DNA from 4 places in the Cytobacillus sp. FSL K6-0129 genome. Region 1 is predicted to be linked to each of the others. Evidence: a T-box and tRNA genes for the amino acid it is inferred to sense, from the RefSeq annotation. Region 1 holds a T-box; the other regions hold tRNA genes.
What was found. A T-box is a leader RNA that pairs with one kind of tRNA and senses whether it is charged. The one in region 1 lies ahead of MHI57_RS08340 (valine--tRNA ligase), so its partner is inferred to be a tRNA-Val.
Positions count from the first base shown of each region.

Region 2: it has a tRNA-Val gene. The T-box ahead of MHI57_RS08340 (valine--tRNA ligase) is inferred to sense a tRNA for this amino acid. The anticodon was not compared.
Region 3: it has a tRNA-Val gene. The T-box ahead of MHI57_RS08340 (valine--tRNA ligase) is inferred to sense a tRNA for this amino acid. The anticodon was not compared.
Region 4: it has a tRNA-Val gene. The T-box ahead of MHI57_RS08340 (valine--tRNA ligase) is inferred to sense a tRNA for this amino acid. The anticodon was not compared.

Region 1 is NZ_JBBOXM010000001.1:1,687,565-1,692,188, forward strand. Features, by position in the region: gene MHI57_RS08340 (valine--tRNA ligase) at 1-2,413, opposite strand, end outside; T-box leader at 2,490-2,726, opposite strand; gene ysxE (spore coat protein YsxE) at 3,036-4,103, opposite strand; gene spoVID (stage VI sporulation protein D) at 4,214-4,624, opposite strand, start outside.
Region 2 is NZ_JBBOXM010000001.1:2,243,154-2,247,777, reverse strand. Features, by position in the region: rRNA gene MHI57_RS11305 (23S ribosomal RNA) at 1-2,150, shown strand, start outside; rRNA gene rrf (5S ribosomal RNA) at 2,421-2,537, shown strand; tRNA gene MHI57_RS11295 (tRNA-Glu) at 2,568-2,642, shown strand; tRNA gene MHI57_RS11290 (tRNA-Val) at 2,647-2,722, shown strand; tRNA gene MHI57_RS11285 (tRNA-Thr) at 2,738-2,813, shown strand; tRNA gene MHI57_RS11280 (tRNA-Lys) at 2,828-2,903, shown strand; tRNA gene MHI57_RS11275 (tRNA-Leu) at 2,913-2,994, shown strand; tRNA gene MHI57_RS11270 (tRNA-Gly) at 3,018-3,092, shown strand; tRNA gene MHI57_RS11265 (tRNA-Arg) at 3,096-3,169, shown strand; tRNA gene MHI57_RS11260 (tRNA-Pro) at 3,178-3,254, shown strand; tRNA gene MHI57_RS11255 (tRNA-Ala) at 3,278-3,353, shown strand; tRNA gene MHI57_RS11250 (tRNA-Met) at 3,379-3,452, shown strand; tRNA gene MHI57_RS11245 (tRNA-Ser) at 3,469-3,561, shown strand; tRNA gene MHI57_RS11240 (tRNA-Met) at 3,576-3,649, shown strand; tRNA gene MHI57_RS11235 (tRNA-Asp) at 3,653-3,729, shown strand; tRNA gene MHI57_RS11230 (tRNA-Phe) at 3,749-3,824, shown strand; tRNA gene MHI57_RS11225 (tRNA-Tyr) at 3,838-3,921, shown strand; tRNA gene MHI57_RS11220 (tRNA-Trp) at 3,925-3,998, shown strand; tRNA gene MHI57_RS11215 (tRNA-His) at 4,005-4,080, shown strand; tRNA gene MHI57_RS11210 (tRNA-Gln) at 4,097-4,168, shown strand; tRNA gene MHI57_RS11205 (tRNA-Cys) at 4,173-4,243, shown strand; tRNA gene MHI57_RS11200 (tRNA-Leu) at 4,248-4,329, shown strand; tRNA gene MHI57_RS11195 (tRNA-Gly) at 4,347-4,417, shown strand; tRNA gene MHI57_RS11190 (tRNA-Ile) at 4,425-4,501, shown strand; tRNA gene MHI57_RS11185 (tRNA-Asn) at 4,512-4,586, shown strand; tRNA gene MHI57_RS11180 (tRNA-Arg) at 4,602-4,624, shown strand, end outside.
Region 3 is NZ_JBBOXM010000001.1:4,471,016-4,475,639, forward strand. Features, by position in the region: rRNA gene MHI57_RS22725 (23S ribosomal RNA) at 1-2,336, shown strand, start outside; rRNA gene rrf (5S ribosomal RNA) at 2,566-2,683, shown strand; tRNA gene MHI57_RS22735 (tRNA-Asn) at 2,703-2,777, shown strand; tRNA gene MHI57_RS22740 (tRNA-Ser) at 2,780-2,873, shown strand; tRNA gene MHI57_RS22745 (tRNA-Glu) at 2,889-2,963, shown strand; tRNA gene MHI57_RS22750 (tRNA-Val) at 2,968-3,043, shown strand; tRNA gene MHI57_RS22755 (tRNA-Met) at 3,054-3,127, shown strand; tRNA gene MHI57_RS22760 (tRNA-Asp) at 3,131-3,207, shown strand; tRNA gene MHI57_RS22765 (tRNA-Phe) at 3,262-3,337, shown strand; tRNA gene MHI57_RS22770 (tRNA-Thr) at 3,341-3,413, shown strand; tRNA gene MHI57_RS22775 (tRNA-Tyr) at 3,425-3,508, shown strand; tRNA gene MHI57_RS22780 (tRNA-Trp) at 3,512-3,585, shown strand; tRNA gene MHI57_RS22785 (tRNA-His) at 3,592-3,667, shown strand; tRNA gene MHI57_RS22790 (tRNA-Gln) at 3,714-3,788, shown strand; tRNA gene MHI57_RS22795 (tRNA-Gly) at 3,794-3,868, shown strand; tRNA gene MHI57_RS22800 (tRNA-Cys) at 3,888-3,961, shown strand; tRNA gene MHI57_RS22805 (tRNA-Leu) at 3,993-4,081, shown strand; tRNA gene MHI57_RS22810 (tRNA-Leu) at 4,103-4,184, shown strand; gene MHI57_RS22815 (hypothetical protein) at 4,372-4,624, opposite strand, start outside.
Region 4 is NZ_JBBOXM010000001.1:2,036,235-2,040,858, forward strand. Features, by position in the region: tRNA gene MHI57_RS10005 (tRNA-Glu) at 162-233, opposite strand; tRNA gene MHI57_RS10010 (tRNA-Ser) at 237-327, opposite strand; tRNA gene MHI57_RS10015 (tRNA-Asn) at 331-405, opposite strand; tRNA gene MHI57_RS10020 (tRNA-Ile) at 416-492, opposite strand; tRNA gene MHI57_RS10025 (tRNA-Gly) at 500-570, opposite strand; tRNA gene MHI57_RS10030 (tRNA-His) at 573-648, opposite strand; tRNA gene MHI57_RS10035 (tRNA-Phe) at 658-730, opposite strand; tRNA gene MHI57_RS10040 (tRNA-Asp) at 750-826, opposite strand; tRNA gene MHI57_RS10045 (tRNA-Met) at 830-903, opposite strand; tRNA gene MHI57_RS10050 (tRNA-Ser) at 917-1,009, opposite strand; tRNA gene MHI57_RS10055 (tRNA-Ile) at 1,016-1,092, opposite strand; tRNA gene MHI57_RS10060 (tRNA-Met) at 1,106-1,182, opposite strand; tRNA gene MHI57_RS10065 (tRNA-Ala) at 1,208-1,283, opposite strand; tRNA gene MHI57_RS10070 (tRNA-Pro) at 1,307-1,383, opposite strand; tRNA gene MHI57_RS10075 (tRNA-Arg) at 1,392-1,465, opposite strand; tRNA gene MHI57_RS10080 (tRNA-Leu) at 1,482-1,570, opposite strand; tRNA gene MHI57_RS10085 (tRNA-Gly) at 1,577-1,651, opposite strand; tRNA gene MHI57_RS10090 (tRNA-Leu) at 1,671-1,755, opposite strand; tRNA gene MHI57_RS10095 (tRNA-Lys) at 1,773-1,848, opposite strand; tRNA gene MHI57_RS10100 (tRNA-Thr) at 1,863-1,938, opposite strand; tRNA gene MHI57_RS10105 (tRNA-Val) at 1,955-2,030, opposite strand; rRNA gene rrf (5S ribosomal RNA) at 2,040-2,157, opposite strand; rRNA gene MHI57_RS10115 (23S ribosomal RNA) at 2,469-4,624, opposite strand, start outside.

The DNA.
Region 1 (4,624 bases):
TTTCTGCTCCAGTAACAATTGCTGTCATCGCTTTATCAGGTGCTTTTGCATCAATCGCAATGGTTAATTGCTCAGGGTTACAGAAGCGTTCAATATAACCAACATTTTTACTTAAAACCTTCTGTACATTTTCATCTTTTGTTTTGATGAGCATATCAATCTTCTTACTCAATGGTGTGTTTACCTCTGCACGAATATTACGTACAGAACGAATAATTTCCACAAGCAGTTTCATTTCTTCTGCTGCTGCTTTATCGGAAAGCTCTTCATTCACAGTCGGCCAAGAGGCAACTGTAATCGATTCTCCTTTATGAGGGAGGTTTTGCCAGATTTCCTCTGTAATAAACGGCATGAATGGATGCAATAATCTCATTGTTTGGTCTAATACATAAGCGAGAACAGATCTTGTTGTCTGTTTAGCCGCTTCATCTTCACCGTATAATGGCAGTTTTGCCATTTCAATATACCAGTCACAGAAATCATCCCAAATGAAGTTATAGAGGATTCTGCCCACTTCACCAAACTCATAACGATCGGACAACCTTGTTACCGTTTCAATTGTTTCATTTAAGCGCGTTAAAATCCATTTATCTGCAACCGATTTTTCATCGGTTAAATCAATTTCATCATAAGTTAATCCATTCATGTTCATTAAGGCAAATCGAGAAGCGTTCCATATTTTATTGGCAAAATTCCACGTAGATTCTACTTTTTCAAAGCTGAAACGCAAATCCTGACCTGGTGAGCTTCCTGTTGATAAGAAATAGCGCAAAGAGTCTGCACCATATTTCTCAATAACATCCATTGGATCAACACCATTACCTAGTGACTTACTCATCTTACGACCTTCCGCATCACGAACCAATCCGTGAATAAGTACATCTTTAAATGGACGGCCACCAGTAAATTCAATACCTTGGAAAATCATTCTAGATACCCAGAAGAAAATGATATCATAGCCGGTTACTAACGCATCAGTCGGATAATAGCGTTTAAAATCAGCACTTTCTTCATTCGGCCAACCTAATGTAGAGAATGGCCATAACGCTGATGAAAACCATGTATCAAGCACATCTTCATCTTGTTTCCAGTTCTCACTATCACTCGGTGCTTCTGTTCCTACATATACTTCACCTGTTTCCTTATGATACCAAGCTGGGATGCGATGGCCCCACCAAAGTTGACGAGAAATACACCAGTCACGAATATTTTCCATCCAGCGTAAATACGTATTTTCAAAACGATCTGGAACGAAGTTGACTTTATCTTCACCCTTTTGTAACTCAACAGACGCATCCGCAAGTGGTTGCATTTTTACAAACCATTGGGTAGACAAATAAGGTTCTACAACTGCTCCACTACGTTCTGAATGACCAACAGAATGAAGATGCTCTTCGATTTCAAAAAGAATACCTTCTTCTTGCAAATCTTTAACGATTTGTTTACGACATTCGAAACGATCTAGCCCTTGATATTTGCCAGCATTCTCATTCATTGACCCGTCTTCATTCATTACTAGAATTCTTGTTAGGTTATGACGATTACCAATTTCAAAGTCATTTGGGTCATGAGCTGGTGTAATTTTTACTGCTCCTGAACCAAATTCCATGTCAACATAATCATCTGCAACAATCGGAATTTCTCTGCCAGTAATAGGTAGTTTCACCGTTTTACCAATCAAGTGTTGATAACGCTCATCTTTAGGGTGAACGGCAACCGCTGTATCACCTAGCATCGTTTCAGGTCTTGTTGTCGCAATTTCAATATGACCACTACCATCTGTTAATGGATAGCGCATATGATAGAACGCCCCTTGAACATCTTTATGGATCACTTCTATATCTGATAAAGCTGTTTGAGTAGAAGGGTCCCAGTTAATAATATACTCGCCTCTATAAATCAAACCTTTATTGTATAAAGCAACGAAAACTTCTTGTACAGCATCTGATAACCCTTCGTCTAGTGTAAAGCGTTCACGGTTATAATCTAGACCGAGACCAAGCTTAGACCATTGTTGTCTAATATGTCCTTTATATTCATTCGTCCATTTCCACGTTTCCTCTACAAACGCTTCACGACCAAGATCATAACGACTTTTTCCTTCTTCGCGCAGTTTTTGTTCAACTTTTGCTTGAGTAGCAATACCTGCATGGTCCATACCAGGTAACCACAAAACATCATACCCTTGCATGCGCTTCATTCTCGTCAAAATATCTTGAAGCGTTGTATCCCATGCATGACCAAGATGCAACCTTCCCGTTACATTTGGTGGCGGTATCACAATTGTATAAGGTTTTTTCTGTGGATCATCTTTTGCCTCAAAATATTTTCCTTTTAACCACCAATCATAACGACCTTGTTCAATAGACTGAGGGTCATATTTTGTTGGCATCGTGATATTATTCTCTTCCATCGCCTATTCATCCTTTCTCACATTCGCTTATCGTTAACAATCAAACAAAAGCAAAATAAAAAACTCCACTCGTCACAAAAAGGACGAATGGAGTTGCTTCCGCGGTACCACCTTTTTTTCAATTACCATAAACTTTAGTAATTGACTCTCGAATGGATAACGGCGTTCCCGTCTTTCGCTAATAATAGAACTACGTTCACGAAAGAAGCTCCAGGGCGACCTTCCAATGGGTTCGCTTAGAAAATCTCACAGCAATTGATTTTCCTCTCTTAAAGCAAAGCGCCAATGTACTCTTCCCTATCAAAGCTTTTCATTTGTTTGAATATAAAGTAATACTACCTAAAAATAGTCACTATAGTCAATAAGGATGACCAATTTTTTTTATTATATACATGATAATAAAAAAAGGGAACAAACCTGTAAAAAAAATTGCTCATATTTTGAGCCTGCCTATGTATGAGGGAATATGCGCGGGATGAGGATGCAAAAGAGAAATCCACTACCTAAATGTAAACTTTCGAGGAGGGGTAGAAAGGTATACCCTAAGATATAAAACTTGCTTTTACTGAGTGAGTTTGTTTACCATTTGGATTCTCTTAAAATGAATATAGGAGCCCAGGTTTTATCCATTTTGGGCTCCTTCTTGTTCTGCATTCGCCTTCTCAGCTGCTTCTTGTGCTTGTTTTTTCTGACGCTCAATTTCATCAATCCTCATAGCCACATATTCCGTATTTTTTAATAACCAAAATTGCCTTTGTATATGCTCTACATGCTTTCTTTCATTCTTTTTTGACTTACCATTATGATATTTTTCTGCTGCGCGAATGACAGGCCCTGGATGAGCAAAATAACTTTGAAATAACAGCATTTCATCTTCTCTAAACGGATAATGCTTAAAATAAGTGTAAATCCAATCGACAGCATCGTCCGCACGCTTCGGAAAGGTTTTTAATGACCTTGATAAGAACGGAAGAAGATCATGCATAGGTGAACTTCTCTTCGCTTCTTCAAAATTCAAAAAATAGCCATATCCGCGCTCATCATACAAGAAATGTTCAGTAGAAATTTTTCCATGTATAACAGCTGTACGAACTTTTTCCTCTTCCTTCGTTTTTTCGTACCAATCCTTTAATTTCTTCGTTGAGAAAGTTAAAGCTTGAGCGATATCATTATAATATTGTGTAAACATCAATTCATAAGGAGATAAATATTCCCTAGATTCACATGTTTCAATAAAACCATCCAAAAATTCACTCTGCTTTTCCCATTCTAGTAACGTATTTTCATAATGCTCTTCACGTTCTTCTTTGGAGACTTCCACTTCTTTCGTACTTAAGACATGCAAGCGAGCAAGTTCTCTAAACATTTGTTGATGCCGTTCAAATTGATCTTCTTTAATCTCATTAGCTAGCCAAGGCATTAAATAATACAGCTTTTGGTTGTGTAAAACGGCATACCTACCATCAACCGTCGGATAAATCGGGACGATCCGGTTATAACCCATTTGGTATAATTGCTGAATATAACGAATGAAGTCCGCACCATGATTTGCTTTTATTTTTTTTAAAGAAAAAACACCTTTGCTAGAGTAAACCTTTTGAACGCTACCAAAACTTTCGATGAAATTTGGCTCAAGTGCATAGTGTTTTAAGATCGGACCATATTTTTTTAATCTATTTTCCTTTGCCACTTAGACCACTCACTTTCCTCGCTTACCTAAACTGTGTAAGTAAACAAGTGACACTGATAAAAATGCGAGCAGACCGATGAGATCTGCTCTTAATGTACTCCCCTTATCCGCTAGTTCGTAACAGCTACAGGGATATATAAAACTTGGCCTTCATGCACTTCTTGATTCAATTCTAGTTGATTGGCTCTCATTAATGTTTGTGGTGTCACATCATATCTTTCTGAAATAAGATCAATCGTATCATTAGGCTGGACAATACATACCTTAACCTTCGTCAATTGTTCTTCATCTTCTTTACGAGCAAAAAATTCCGTCAAACTCATGCTTTTCTTGCCCTTTACTTTTTTCTTTTGTGGTTTCACTTCTTCTGAAGAGGATTCAAGCTCATCTTTCAATTCTTCAAGCTCTTGAACTGGTTTTGTTTCTTCTACTTGCTTAACCTCAAAAATCTCTTCTGCTTCCTGCTTTTTCTCTTCATATCGATTAGCTATAAAAGAAACCTCTGGCATATCAATGGGTTC
Region 2 (4,624 bases), 560 kb from region 1:
CACGTACGTTGAAAAGTGCGGGGATGAGGTGTGGGTAGCGGAGAAATTCCAATCGAACTTGGAGATAGCTGGTTCTCTCCGAAATAGCTTTAGGGCTAGCCTCATGCGTAAGAATCTTGGAGGTAGAGCACTGTTTGGACTAGGGGCCCTCATCGGGTTACCGAATTCAGACAAACTCCGAATGCCAAAGATTTATCCATGGGAGTCAGACTGCGAGTGATAAGATCCGTAGTCAAGAGGGAAACAGCCCAGACCACCAGCTAAGGTCCCAAAGTATACGTTAAGTGGAAAAGGATGTGGAGTTGCTTAGACAACCAGGATGTTGGCTTAGAAGCAGCCACCATTTAAAGAGTGCGTAATAGCTCACTGGTCGAGTGACTCCGCGCCGAAAATGTACCGGGGCTAAACGTATCACCGAAGCTGTGGATTGAACATCGTTGATGTTCAGTGGTAGGAGAGCGTTCTAAGGGCGTTGAAGCTAGACCGTAAGGACTGGTGGAGCGCTTAGAAGTGAGAATGCCGGTATGAGTAGCGAAAGATGGGTGAGAATCCCATCCACCGAATGCCTAAGGTTTCCTGAGGAAGGCTCGTCCGCTCAGGGTTAGTCGGGACCTAAGCCGAGGCTGAAAAGCGTAGGCGATGGACAACAGGTTGATATTCCTGTACCACCGTATTCTGTTTGAGTGATGGGGGGACGCAGGAGGATAGGGTAAGCGCACTATTGGATGTGCGTCTAAGCAGTTAGAGGGACCATGAGGCAAATCCCATGGTCATATACCTTGAGCTGTGATAGCGAGGGAAATTTAGTACCGAAGTTCTTGATTCCACACTGCCAAGAAAAGCCTCTAGCGAGGAATAAGGTGCCCGTACCGCAAACCGACACAGGTAGGCGAGGAGAGAATCCTAAGGTGAGCGAGAGAACTCTCGTTAAGGAACTCGGCAAAATGACCCCGTAACTTCGGGAGAAGGGGTGCTCATTAGGGTGTTAAAGCCTTGATGAGCCGCAGTGAATAGGCCCAGGCGACTGTTTAGCAAAAACACAGGTCTCTGCGAAGCCGCAAGGCGAAGTATAGGGGCTGACGCCTGCCCGGTGCTGGAAGGTTAAGAGGAGAGGTTAGCTCACGCGAAGCTTTGAATCGAAGCCCCAGTAAACGGCGGCCGTAACTATAACGGTCCTAAGGTAGCGAAATTCCTTGTCGGGTAAGTTCCGACCCGCACGAAAGGCGTAACGATCTGGGCACTGTCTCAACGAGAGACTCGGTGAAATTATAGTACCTGTGAAGATGCAGGTTACCCGCGACAGGACGGAAAGACCCCGTGGAGCTTTACTGTAGCCTGATATTGAATTTTGGTACAGCTTGTACAGGATAGGTAGGAGCCTTAGAAGCCGGAGCGCTAGCTTCGGTGGAGGCGTCGGTGGGATACTACCCTGGCTGTATTGAAATTCTAACCCACATCCCTTATCGGGATGGGAGACAGTGTCAGGTGGGCAGTTTGACTGGGGCGGTCGCCTCCTAAAGAGTAACGGAGGCGCCCAAAGGTTCCCTCAGAATGGTTGGAAATCATTCGTAGAGTGTAAAGGCACAAGGGAGCTTGACTGCGAGACCTACAAGTCGAGCAGGGACGAAAGTCGGGCTTAGTGATCCGGTGGTTCCGCATGGAAGGGCCATCGCTCAACGGATAAAAGCTACCCCGGGGATAACAGGCTTATCTCCCCCAAGAGTCCACATCGACGGGGAGGTTTGGCACCTCGATGTCGGCTCATCGCATCCTGGGGCTGTAGTCGGTCCCAAGGGTTGGGCTGTTCGCCCATTAAAGCGGTACGCGAGCTGGGTTCAGAACGTCGTGAGACAGTTCGGTCCCTATCCGTCGTGGGCGCAGGAAATTTGAGAGGAGCTGTCCTTAGTACGAGAGGACCGGGATGGACGCACCGCTGGTGTACCAGTTGTCTTGCCAAAGGCATCGCTGGGTAGCTATGTGCGGAAGGGATAAGTGCTGAAAGCATCTAAGCATGAAGCCCCCCTCGAGATGAGATTTCCCATAGCGCAAGCTAGTAAGATCCCTGAAAGATGATCAGGTTGATAGGTTAGAGGTGGAAGTGTGGCGACACATGCAGCTGACTAATACTAATCGATCGAGGACTTAACCAAAAACGAAAAGCGAAAGCGCCTTGCACAGGTGCGACAAGCATAAGACAGATTTGACAGGAGGTTGTTCTTTAACCTCATGACAAATTTGACTTATGACCTCGAGCACCTAGGCGCTGTAGCTGGACAATACGAAATGCGGGCGGCTCCAAGCCGCCGCAGCTAGACAGCACTACGTAAGTAGTCGCATCAGCAACGCATAGGCGATTACTCATAAATATCTTCTTCAACATTACCTAGTTTTGAGGGAACGATTCCCTTACAATTTCATAGTCCGGTGGCGATAGCGAGAAGGTCACACCCGTTCCCATACCGAACACGGAAGTTAAGCTTCTCAGCGCCGATGGTAGTTAGGGGCTGTCCCCTTGTGAGAGTAGGACGCTGCCGGGCAAACTACCCCAATTTTTGGGGTTATTTTTTGGCCCCTTGGTCAAGCGGTTAAGACACCGCCCTTTCACGGCGGTAACACGGGTTCGAATCCCGTAGGGGTCACCATTTTGGAGGATTAGCTCAGCTGGGAGAGCATCTGCCTTACAAGCAGAGGGTCGGCGGTTCGATCCCGTCATCCTCCACCATTTTTGTGTTTATTTGCCGGCCTAGCTCAATTGGTAGAGCAACTGACTTGTAATCAGTAGGTTGGGGGTTCAAGTCCTCTGGCCGGCACCACTCGTCCTTTGTACGAGCCATTAGCTCAGTTGGTAGAGCATCTGACTTTTAATCAGAGGGTCGAAGGTTCGAGTCCTTCATGGCTCACCATTTATATTTGCGGGTGTGGCGGAATTGGCAGACGCACCAGACTTAGGATCTGGCGCCGCAAGGCGTGGGGGTTCGACTCCCTTCACCCGCATTAGTATTTTATAATGAATATTTGCGGAAGTAGTTCAGTGGTAGAACATCACCTTGCCAAGGTGAGGGTCGCGGGTTCGAATCCCGTCTTCCGCTCCATATGCGCCCGTAGCTCAATTGGATAGAGCGTTTGACTACGGATCAAAAGGTTAGGGGTTCGACTCCTCTCGGGCGCGTTTTGTATCGGGAAGTAGCTCAGCTTGGTAGAGCACTTGGTTTGGGACCAAGGGGTCGCAGGTTCGAATCCTGTCTTCCCGACCACTAGATATACATATATATTTTTAGGGGCCTTAGCTCAGCTGGGAGAGCGCCTGCTTTGCACGCAGGAGGTCAGCGGTTCGATCCCGCTAGGCTCCACCAATTAATTTTATACAAAATATTCTATGGCGGTGTAGCTCAGCTGGCTAGAGCGTACGGTTCATACCCGTGAGGTCGGGGGTTCGATCCCCTCCGCCGCTATTGCTTTTTTATTAATGGAGGAATACCCAAGTCTGGCTGAAGGGATCGGTCTTGAAAACCGACAGGGGTGTTAAAGCCCGCGGGGGTTCGAATCCCTCTTCCTCCGCCATTAATATTTATTATCGCGGGGTGGAGCAGTCCGGTAGCTCGTCGGGCTCATAACCCGAAGGTCGCAGGTTCAAATCCTGCCCCCGCAATCTGGTCCGGTAGTTCAGTTGGTTAGAATGCCTGCCTGTCACGCAGGAGGTCGCGGGTTCGAGTCCCGTCCGGACCGCCATTTACATATTTATTATTTTGGCTCAGTAGCTCAGTCGGTAGAGCAAAGGACTGAAAATCCTTGTGTCGGCGGTTCGATTCCGTCCTGAGCCACCATTTAGTCTTTTTTGGAGGGGTAGCGAAGTGGCTAAACGCGGCGGACTGTAAATCCGCTCCTTCGGGTTCGGCAGTTCGAATCTGCCCCCCTCCACCATCTAGGGGTATAGTTTAATGGTAAAACGAAGGTCTCCAAAACCTTTGATGTGGGTTCGATTCCTACTACCCCTGCCAATTATGGCGGTTGTGGCGAAGTGGTTAACGCATCGGATTGTGGTTCCGACATTCGTGGGTTCGATTCCCATCAGCCGCCCCATTTTTAAACATTTTATTGGGCTATAGCCAAGTGGTAAGGCAACGGATTTTGATTCCGTCATTCGTAGGTTCGAACCCTACTAGCCCAGTTATGGCAGCATAGCCAAGTGGTAAGGCAGAGGTCTGCAAAACCTTTATCCCCGGTTCAAATCCGGGTGTTGCCTTTATGCCGGTGTGGCGGAATTGGCAGACGCGCACGACTCAAAATCGTGTTCCTTCGGGAGTGTCGGTTCGACCCCGACCACCGGTATGTTGAAGTTCTTAAATGCGGGTGTAGTTTAGTGGTAAAACCTCAGCCTTCCAAGCTGATGATGAGGGTTCGATTCCCTTCACCCGCTTAAATAGGGGCCTATAGCTCAGCTGGTTAGAGCGCACGCCTGATAAGCGTGAGGTCGATGGTTCGAGTCCATTTAGGCCCACCATTTATATTATTCCGCAGTAGCTCAGTGGTAGAGCATTCGGCTGTTAACCGAACGGTCGTAGGTTCGAATCCTACCTGCGGAGCCATACATATTTTAGTTTGCGCCTTTAGCTCAGCTGGATAG
Region 3 (4,624 bases), 2.8 Mb from region 1:
ATAGCGTGCCTTTTGTAGAATGAACCGGCGAGTTACGATTACATGCGAGGTTAAGTTGGACAGACGGAGCCGTAGCGAAAGCGAGTCTGAATAGGGCGAATTTAGTATGTGGTCGTAGACCCGAAACCAGGTGATCTACCCATGTCCAGGGTGAAGTCCAGGTAACACTGGATGGAGGCCCGAACCCACGTACGTTGAAAAGTGCGGGGATGAGGTGTGGGTAGCGGAGAAATTCCAATCGAACTTGGAGATAGCTGGTTCTCTCCGAAATAGCTTTAGGGCTAGCCTCATGCGTAAGAATCTTGGAGGTAGAGCACTGTTTGGACTAGGGGCCCTCATCGGGTTACCGAATTCAGACAAACTCCGAATGCCAAAGATTTATCCATGGGAGTCAGACTGCGAGTGATAAGATCCGTAGTCAAGAGGGAAACAGCCCAGACCACCAGCTAAGGTCCCAAAGTATACGTTAAGTGGAAAAGGATGTGGAGTTGCTTAGACAACCAGGATGTTGGCTTAGAAGCAGCCACCATTTAAAGAGTGCGTAATAGCTCACTGGTCGAGTGACTCCGCGCCGAAAATGTACCGGGGCTAAACGTATCACCGAAGCTGTGGATTGAACATCGTTGATGTTCAGTGGTAGGAGAGCGTTCTAAGGGCGTTGAAGCTAGACCGTAAGGACTGGTGGAGCGCTTAGAAGTGAGAATGCCGGTATGAGTAGCGAAAGATGGGTGAGAATCCCATCCACCGAATGCCTAAGGTTTCCTGAGGAAGGCTCGTCCGCTCAGGGTTAGTCGGGACCTAAGCCGAGGCTGAAAAGCGTAGGCGATGGACAACAGGTTGATATTCCTGTACCACCGTATTCTGTTTGAGTGATGGGGGGACGCAGGAGGATAGGGTAAGCGCACTATTGGATGTGCGTCTAAGCAGTTAGAGGGACCATGAGGCAAATCCCATGGTCATATACCTTGAGCTGTGATAGCGAGGGAAATTTAGTACCGAAGTTCTTGATTCCACACTGCCAAGAAAAGCCTCTAGCGAGGAATAAGGTGCCCGTACCGCAAACCGACACAGGTAGGCGAGGAGAGAATCCTAAGGTGAGCGAGAGAACTCTCGTTAAGGAACTCGGCAAAATGACCCCGTAACTTCGGGAGAAGGGGTGCTCATTAGGGTGTTAAAGCCTTGATGAGCCGCAGTGAATAGGCCCAGGCGACTGTTTAGCAAAAACACAGGTCTCTGCGAAGCCGCAAGGCGAAGTATAGGGGCTGACGCCTGCCCGGTGCTGGAAGGTTAAGAGGAGAGGTTAGCTCACGCGAAGCTTTGAATCGAAGCCCCAGTAAACGGCGGCCGTAACTATAACGGTCCTAAGGTAGCGAAATTCCTTGTCGGGTAAGTTCCGACCCGCACGAAAGGCGTAACGATCTGGGCACTGTCTCAACGAGAGACTCGGTGAAATTATAGTACCTGTGAAGATGCAGGTTACCCGCGACAGGACGGAAAGACCCCGTGGAGCTTTACTGTAGCCTGATATTGAATTTTGGTACAGCTTGTACAGGATAGGTAGGAGCCTTAGAAGCCGGAGCGCTAGCTTCGGTGGAGGCGTCGGTGGGATACTACCCTGGCTGTATTGAAATTCTAACCCACATCCCTTATCGGGATGGGAGACAGTGTCAGGTGGGCAGTTTGACTGGGGCGGTCGCCTCCTAAAGAGTAACGGAGGCGCCCAAAGGTTCCCTCAGAATGGTTGGAAATCATTCGTAGAGTGTAAAGGCACAAGGGAGCTTGACTGCGAGACCTACAAGTCGAGCAGGGACGAAAGTCGGGCTTAGTGATCCGGTGGTTCCGCATGGAAGGGCCATCGCTCAACGGATAAAAGCTACCCCGGGGATAACAGGCTTATCTCCCCCAAGAGTCCACATCGACGGGGAGGTTTGGCACCTCGATGTCGGCTCATCGCATCCTGGGGCTGTAGTCGGTCCCAAGGGTTGGGCTGTTCGCCCATTAAAGCGGTACGCGAGCTGGGTTCAGAACGTCGTGAGACAGTTCGGTCCCTATCCGTCGTGGGCGCAGGAAATTTGAGAGGAGCTGTCCTTAGTACGAGAGGACCGGGATGGACGCACCGCTGGTGTACCAGTTGTCTTGCCAAAGGCATCGCTGGGTAGCTATGTGCGGAAGGGATAAGTGCTGAAAGCATCTAAGCATGAAGCCCCCCTCGAGATGAGATTTCCCATAGCGCAAGCTAGTAAGATCCCTGAAAGATGATCAGGTTGATAGGTTAGAGGTGGAAGTGTGGCGACACATGCAGCTGACTAATACTAATCGATCGAGGACTTAACCAAAAACGAAAAGCGAAAGCGCCTATCTAGGCGCTGTAGCTGGACAATACGAAATGCGGGCGGCTTCAAGCCGCCGCAGCTAGACAGCACTACGTAAGTAGTCGCGTCAGCACGCATTCAGGCGATTACTCAAAACAATCTTCTTCAACATTACCTAGTTTTCAGAGAATGATTTAAAATTTCTCTTGAAAATTTTATTAAAGACGTTATAATAATATATGTCTTTAAAAAGTCCGGTGGCGATAGCGAGAAGGTCACACCCGTTCCCATACCGAACACGGAAGTTAAGCTTCTAAAGCGCCGATGGTAGTTAGGGGCTGTCCCCTTGTGAGAGTAGGAAGTTGCCGGGCATACATACTATTAAATTATTCCGCAGTAGCTCAGTGGTAGAGCATTCGGCTGTTAACCGAACGGTCGTAGGTTCGAATCCTACCTGCGGAGCCAATGGAGAGCTGTCCGAGCTGGCCGAAGGAGCACGATTGGAAATCGTGTAGGCGGTTTATAGCCGTCTCAAGGGTTCAAATCCCTTGCTCTCCGCCATTAAACATATAAATTGGCCCCTTGGTCAAGCGGTTAAGACACCGCCCTTTCACGGCGGTAACACGGGTTCGAATCCCGTAGGGGTCACCATTTTGGAGGATTAGCTCAGCTGGGAGAGCATCTGCCTTACAAGCAGAGGGTCGGCGGTTCGATCCCGTCATCCTCCACCATTCATATTATCGCGGGGTGGAGCAGTCCGGTAGCTCGTCGGGCTCATAACCCGAAGGTCGCAGGTTCAAATCCTGCCCCCGCAATTTGGTCCGGTAGTTCAGTTGGTTAGAATGCCTGCCTGTCACGCAGGAGGTCGCGGGTTCGAGTCCCGTCCGGACCGCCACTACATAAATTCACACAAATTAATTTAAAACATATTGTAAAACGTATAAGTTTTGGCTCAGTAGCTCAGTCGGTAGAGCAAAGGACTGAAAATCCTTGTGTCGGCGGTTCGATTCCGTCCTGAGCCACCATTTGCCGGCCTAGCTCAATTGGTAGAGCAACTGACTTGTAATCAGTAGGTTGGGGGTTCAAGTCCTCTGGCCGGCATTGTTTTTTATGGAGGGGTAGCGAAGTGGCTAAACGCGGCGGACTGTAAATCCGCTCCTTCGGGTTCGGCAGTTCGAATCTGCCCCCCTCCACCATCTAGGGGTATAGTTTAATGGTAAAACGAAGGTCTCCAAAACCTTTGATGTGGGTTCGATTCCTACTACCCCTGCCAATTATGGCGGTTGTGGCGAAGTGGTTAACGCATCGGATTGTGGTTCCGACATTCGTGGGTTCGATTCCCATCAGCCGCCCCATTATTTTAAATTCACATTTTTTGCTTTCATGCATAGAATATACAAATGGGCTATAGCCAAGTGGTAAGGCAACGGATTTTGATTCCGTCATTCGCAGGTTCGAACCCTGCTAGCCCAGCCAGATCTGCGGAAGTAGTTCAGTGGTAGAACATCACCTTGCCAAGGTGAGGGTCGCGGGTTCGAATCCCGTCTTCCGCTCCAAGTAGTTATTTATATTGATGGCGGCATAGCCAAGTGGTAAGGCAGAGGTCTGCAAAACCTTCACCACCGGTTCAAATCCGGTTGCCGCCTCCAATACATATTCACTCATTTTTATACACCTCATGCCGGGGTGGCGGAACTGGCAGACGCACAGGACTTAAAATCCTGCGGTAGGTGACTACCGTACCGGTTCGATTCCGGTCCTCGGCACCATAATTAAATAAAAGAATATTTGCCGGTGTGGCGGAATTGGCAGACGCGCACGACTCAAAATCGTGTTCCGTAAGGAGTGTCGGTTCGACCCCGACCACCGGTATTCTGACGTTCAAATACGTCCATTTTAAAAAACGTTAAAAGCTCACAAATGTTGATTTATCAAGGTTTGTGAGCTTTTCTCTTTTTTGAGAACACGATAGAAAACGATAAGAATTGATTTCTTTTTACACAAATTTTACACATAGAAATCCCTTGATGACATTGATTTATTTAGATGTAAGTTGCATCTATGTTTTACACAAAATGGTCCCTAAGCGCATCAATGAGTAACTAATTATTAATTTTTCTCTTTTTTTAAGAATTCTTTCTTGGAATGCTATGTAGCGTTCTATGGTAAGGAGGTAATGTGCTTCAGACTTTGAAAATTCTTTTTCAATAGTTTCTCTCATAATGTTAGTAATTTGACTCTCACCCTTATAGATGCCTTTATTGATTAATCCATTTAAACGGCCTTCATAGTCACGAGCAGACTTTTCACCA
Region 4 (4,624 bases), 350 kb from region 1:
TTGTATTACATTACTCTTTCTTAAATAATTCGTCTTAAGTATAAAAATCCCTTGTTATTTTTCGAATTATTTTGACATCTAATGACAGATAATATAACATCCAAAAAGTGTTAGCCACATAAAAAAGAAGCTGTCAACTTATGTTGACAGCTTCTTTTTTATGACCCCTACGGGATTCGAACCCGTGTTACCGCCGTGAAAGGGCGGTGTCTTAACCGCTTGACCAAGGGGCCAACTGGCGGAGAAGGAGGGATTTGAACCCTCGCGCCGGTTGCCCGACCTACACCCTTAGCAGGGGCGCCTCTTCAGCCACTTGAGTACTTCTCCATATGGCTCCGCAGGTAGGATTCGAACCTACGACCGTTCGGTTAACAGCCGAATGCTCTACCACTGAGCTACTGCGGAATAATATAAATGGTGGGCCTAAATGGACTCGAACCATCGACCTCACGCTTATCAGGCGTGCGCTCTAACCAGCTGAGCTATAGGCCCCTATTTAAGCGGGTGAAGGGAATCGAACCCTCATCATCAGCTTGGAAGGCTGAGGTTTTACCACTAAACTACACCCGCAATGGGGCGGCTGATGGGAATCGAACCCACGAATGTCGGAACCACAATCCGATGCGTTAACCACTTCGCCACAACCGCCATAAAAGATGGCTCAGGACGGAATCGAACCGCCGACACAAGGATTTTCAGTCCTTTGCTCTACCGACTGAGCTACTGAGCCAAAATAATAAATATGTAAATGGCGGTCCGGACGGGACTCGAACCCGCGACCTCCTGCGTGACAGGCAGGCATTCTAACCAACTGAACTACCGGACCAGATTGCGGGGGCAGGATTTGAACCTGCGACCTTCGGGTTATGAGCCCGACGAGCTACCGGACTGCTCCACCCCGCGATAATAATATGAATGGCGGAGGAAGAGGGATTCGAACCCCCGCGGGCTTTAACACCCCTGTCGGTTTTCAAGACCGATCCCTTCAGCCAGACTTGGGTATTCCTCCGAATAATGGTGGACCTTGTAGGACTCGAACCTACGACCGGACGGTTATGAGCCGTCTGCTCTAACCAGCTGAGCTAAAGGTCCATCATTCTATCTATGGTAGCGGCGGAGGGGATCGAACCCCCGACCTCACGGGTATGAACCGTACGCTCTAGCCAGCTGAGCTACACCGCCATAGAATATTTTGTATAAAATTAATTGGTGGAGCCTAGCGGGATCGAACCGCTGACCTCCTGCGTGCAAAGCAGGCGCTCTCCCAGCTGAGCTAAGGCCCCTAAAAATATATATGTATATCTAGTGGTCGGGAAGACAGGATTCGAACCTGCGACCCCTTGGTCCCAAACCAAGTGCTCTACCAAGCTGAGCTACTTCCCGATACAAAACGCGCCCGAGAGGAGTCGAACCCCTAACCTTTTGATCCGTAGTCAAACGCTCTATCCAATTGAGCTACGGGCGCTTAATTTTAAAAAGAATGGTGCCGAGGACCGGAATCGAACCGGTACGGTAGTCACCTACCGCAGGATTTTAAGTCCTGTGCGTCTGCCAGTTCCGCCACCCCGGCACATATTGGAGCGGAAGACGGGATTCGAACCCGCGACCCTCACCTTGGCAAGGTGATGTTCTACCACTGAACTACTTCCGCAAATATTTAAAATGAAAAATGGTGCGGGTGAAGGGAGTCGAACCCCCACGCCTTGCGGCGCCAGATCCTAAGTCTGGTGCGTCTGCCAATTCCGCCACACCCGCATATTAAAATGATCAAATGGTGAGCCATGAAGGACTCGAACCTTCGACCCTCTGATTAAAAGTCAGATGCTCTACCAACTGAGCTAATGGCTCGTACAAAGCACGAGTGGTGCCGGCCAGAGGACTTGAACCCCCAACCTACTGATTACAAGTCAGTTGCTCTACCAATTGAGCTAGGCCGGCAAATACACACAAAAAATGGTGGAGGATGACGGGATCGAACCGCCGACCCTCTGCTTGTAAGGCAGATGCTCTCCCAGCTGAGCTAATCCTCCAATATGTATGCCCGGCAACGTCCTACTCTCACAAGGGGACAGCCCCTAACTACCATCGGCGCTTTAGAAGCTTAACTTCCGTGTTCGGTATGGGAACGGGTGTGACCTTCTCGCTATCGCCACCGGACTTTTTAAAGACATATATTATTATAACGTCTTTAATAAAATTTTCAAGAGAAATTTTAAATCATTCTCTGAAAACTAGGTAATGTTGAAGAAGATATTTATGAGTAATCGCCTATGCGTTGCTGATGCGACTACTTACGTAGTGCTGTCTAGCTGCGGCGGCTTGGAGCCGCCCGCATTTCGTATTGTCCAGCTACAGCGCCTAGGTGCTCGAGGTCATAAGTCAAATTTGTCATGAGGTTAAAGAACAACCTCCTGTCAAATCTGTCTTATGCTTGTCGCACCTGTGCAAGGCGCTTTCGCTTTTCGTTTTTGGTTAAGTCCTCGATCGATTAGTATTAGTCAGCTGCATGTGTCGCCACACTTCCACCTCTAACCTATCAACCTGATCATCTTTCAGGGATCTTACTAGCTTGCGCTATGGGAAATCTCATCTCGAGGGGGGCTTCATGCTTAGATGCTTTCAGCACTTATCCCTTCCGCACATAGCTACCCAGCGATGCCTTTGGCAAGACAACTGGTACACCAGCGGTGCGTCCATCCCGGTCCTCTCGTACTAAGGACAGCTCCTCTCAAATTTCCTGCGCCCACGACGGATAGGGACCGAACTGTCTCACGACGTTCTGAACCCAGCTCGCGTACCGCTTTAATGGGCGAACAGCCCAACCCTTGGGACCGACTACAGCCCCAGGATGCGATGAGCCGACATCGAGGTGCCAAACCTCCCCGTCGATGTGGACTCTTGGGGGAGATAAGCCTGTTATCCCCGGGGTAGCTTTTATCCGTTGAGCGATGGCCCTTCCATGCGGAACCACCGGATCACTAAGCCCGACTTTCGTCCCTGCTCGACTTGTAGGTCTCGCAGTCAAGCTCCCTTGTGCCTTTACACTCTACGAATGATTTCCAACCATTCTGAGGGAACCTTTGGGCGCCTCCGTTACTCTTTAGGAGGCGACCGCCCCAGTCAAACTGCCCACCTGACACTGTCTCCCATCCCGATAAGGGATGTGGGTTAGAATTTCAATACAGCCAGGGTAGTATCCCACCGACGCCTCCACCGAAGCTAGCGCTCCGGCTTCTAAGGCTCCTACCTATCCTGTACAAGCTGTACCAAAATTCAATATCAGGCTACAGTAAAGCTCCACGGGGTCTTTCCGTCCTGTCGCGGGTAACCTGCATCTTCACAGGTACTATAATTTCACCGAGTCTCTCGTTGAGACAGTGCCCAGATCGTTACGCCTTTCGTGCGGGTCGGAACTTACCCGACAAGGAATTTCGCTACCTTAGGACCGTTATAGTTACGGCCGCCGTTTACTGGGGCTTCGATTCAAAGCTTCGCGTGAGCTAACCTCTCCTCTTAACCTTCCAGCACCGGGCAGGCGTCAGCCCCTATACTTCGCCTTGCGGCTTCGCAGAGACCTGTGTTTTTGCTAAACAGTCGCCTGGGCCTATTCACTGCGGCTCATCAAGGCTTTAACACCCTAATGAGCACCCCTTCTCCCGAAGTTACGGGGTCATTTTGCCGAGTTCCTTAACGAGAGTTCTCTCGCTCACCTTAGGATTCTCTCCTCGCCTACCTGTGTCGGTTTGCGGTACGGGCACCTTATTCCTCGCTAGAGGCTTTTCTTGGCAGTGTGGAATCAAGAACTTCGGTACTAAATTTCCCTCGCTATCACAGCTCAAGGTATATGACCATGGGATTTGCCTCATGGTCCCTCTAACTGCTTAGACGCACATCCAATAGTGCGCTTACCCTATCCTCCTGCGTCCCCCCATCACTCAAACAGAATACGGTGGTACAGGAATATCAACCTGTTGTCCATCGCCTACGCTTTTCAGCCTCGGCTTAGGTCCCGACTAACCCTGAGCGGACGAGCCTTCCTCAGGAAACCTTAGGCATTCGGTGGATGGGATTCTCACCCATCTTTCGCTACTCATACCGGCATTCTCACTTCTAAGCGCTCCACCAGTCCTTACGGTCTAGCTTCAACGCCCTTAGAACGCTCTCCTACCACTGAACATCAACGATGTTCAATCCACAGCTTCGGTGATACGTTTAGCCCCGGTACATTTTCGGCGCGGAGTCACTCGACCAGTGAGCTATTACGCACTCTTTAAATGGTGGCTGCTTCTAAGCCAACATCCTGGTTGTCTAAGCAACTCCACATCCTTTTCCACTTAACGTATACTTTGGGACCTTAGCTGGTGGTCTGGGCTGTTTCCCTCTTGACTACGGATCTTATCACTCGCAGTCTGACTCCCATGGATAAATCTTTGGCATTCGGAGTTTGTCTGAATTCGGTAACCCGATGAGGGCCCCTAGTCCAAACAGTGCTCTACCTCCAAGATTCTTACGCATGAGGCTAGCCCTAAAGCTATTTCGGAGAGAACCAGCTATCTCCAAGTTCGATTGGAATTTCTCCGCTACCCACACCTCATCCCCGCACTTTTCAACGTACGTGGGTTCG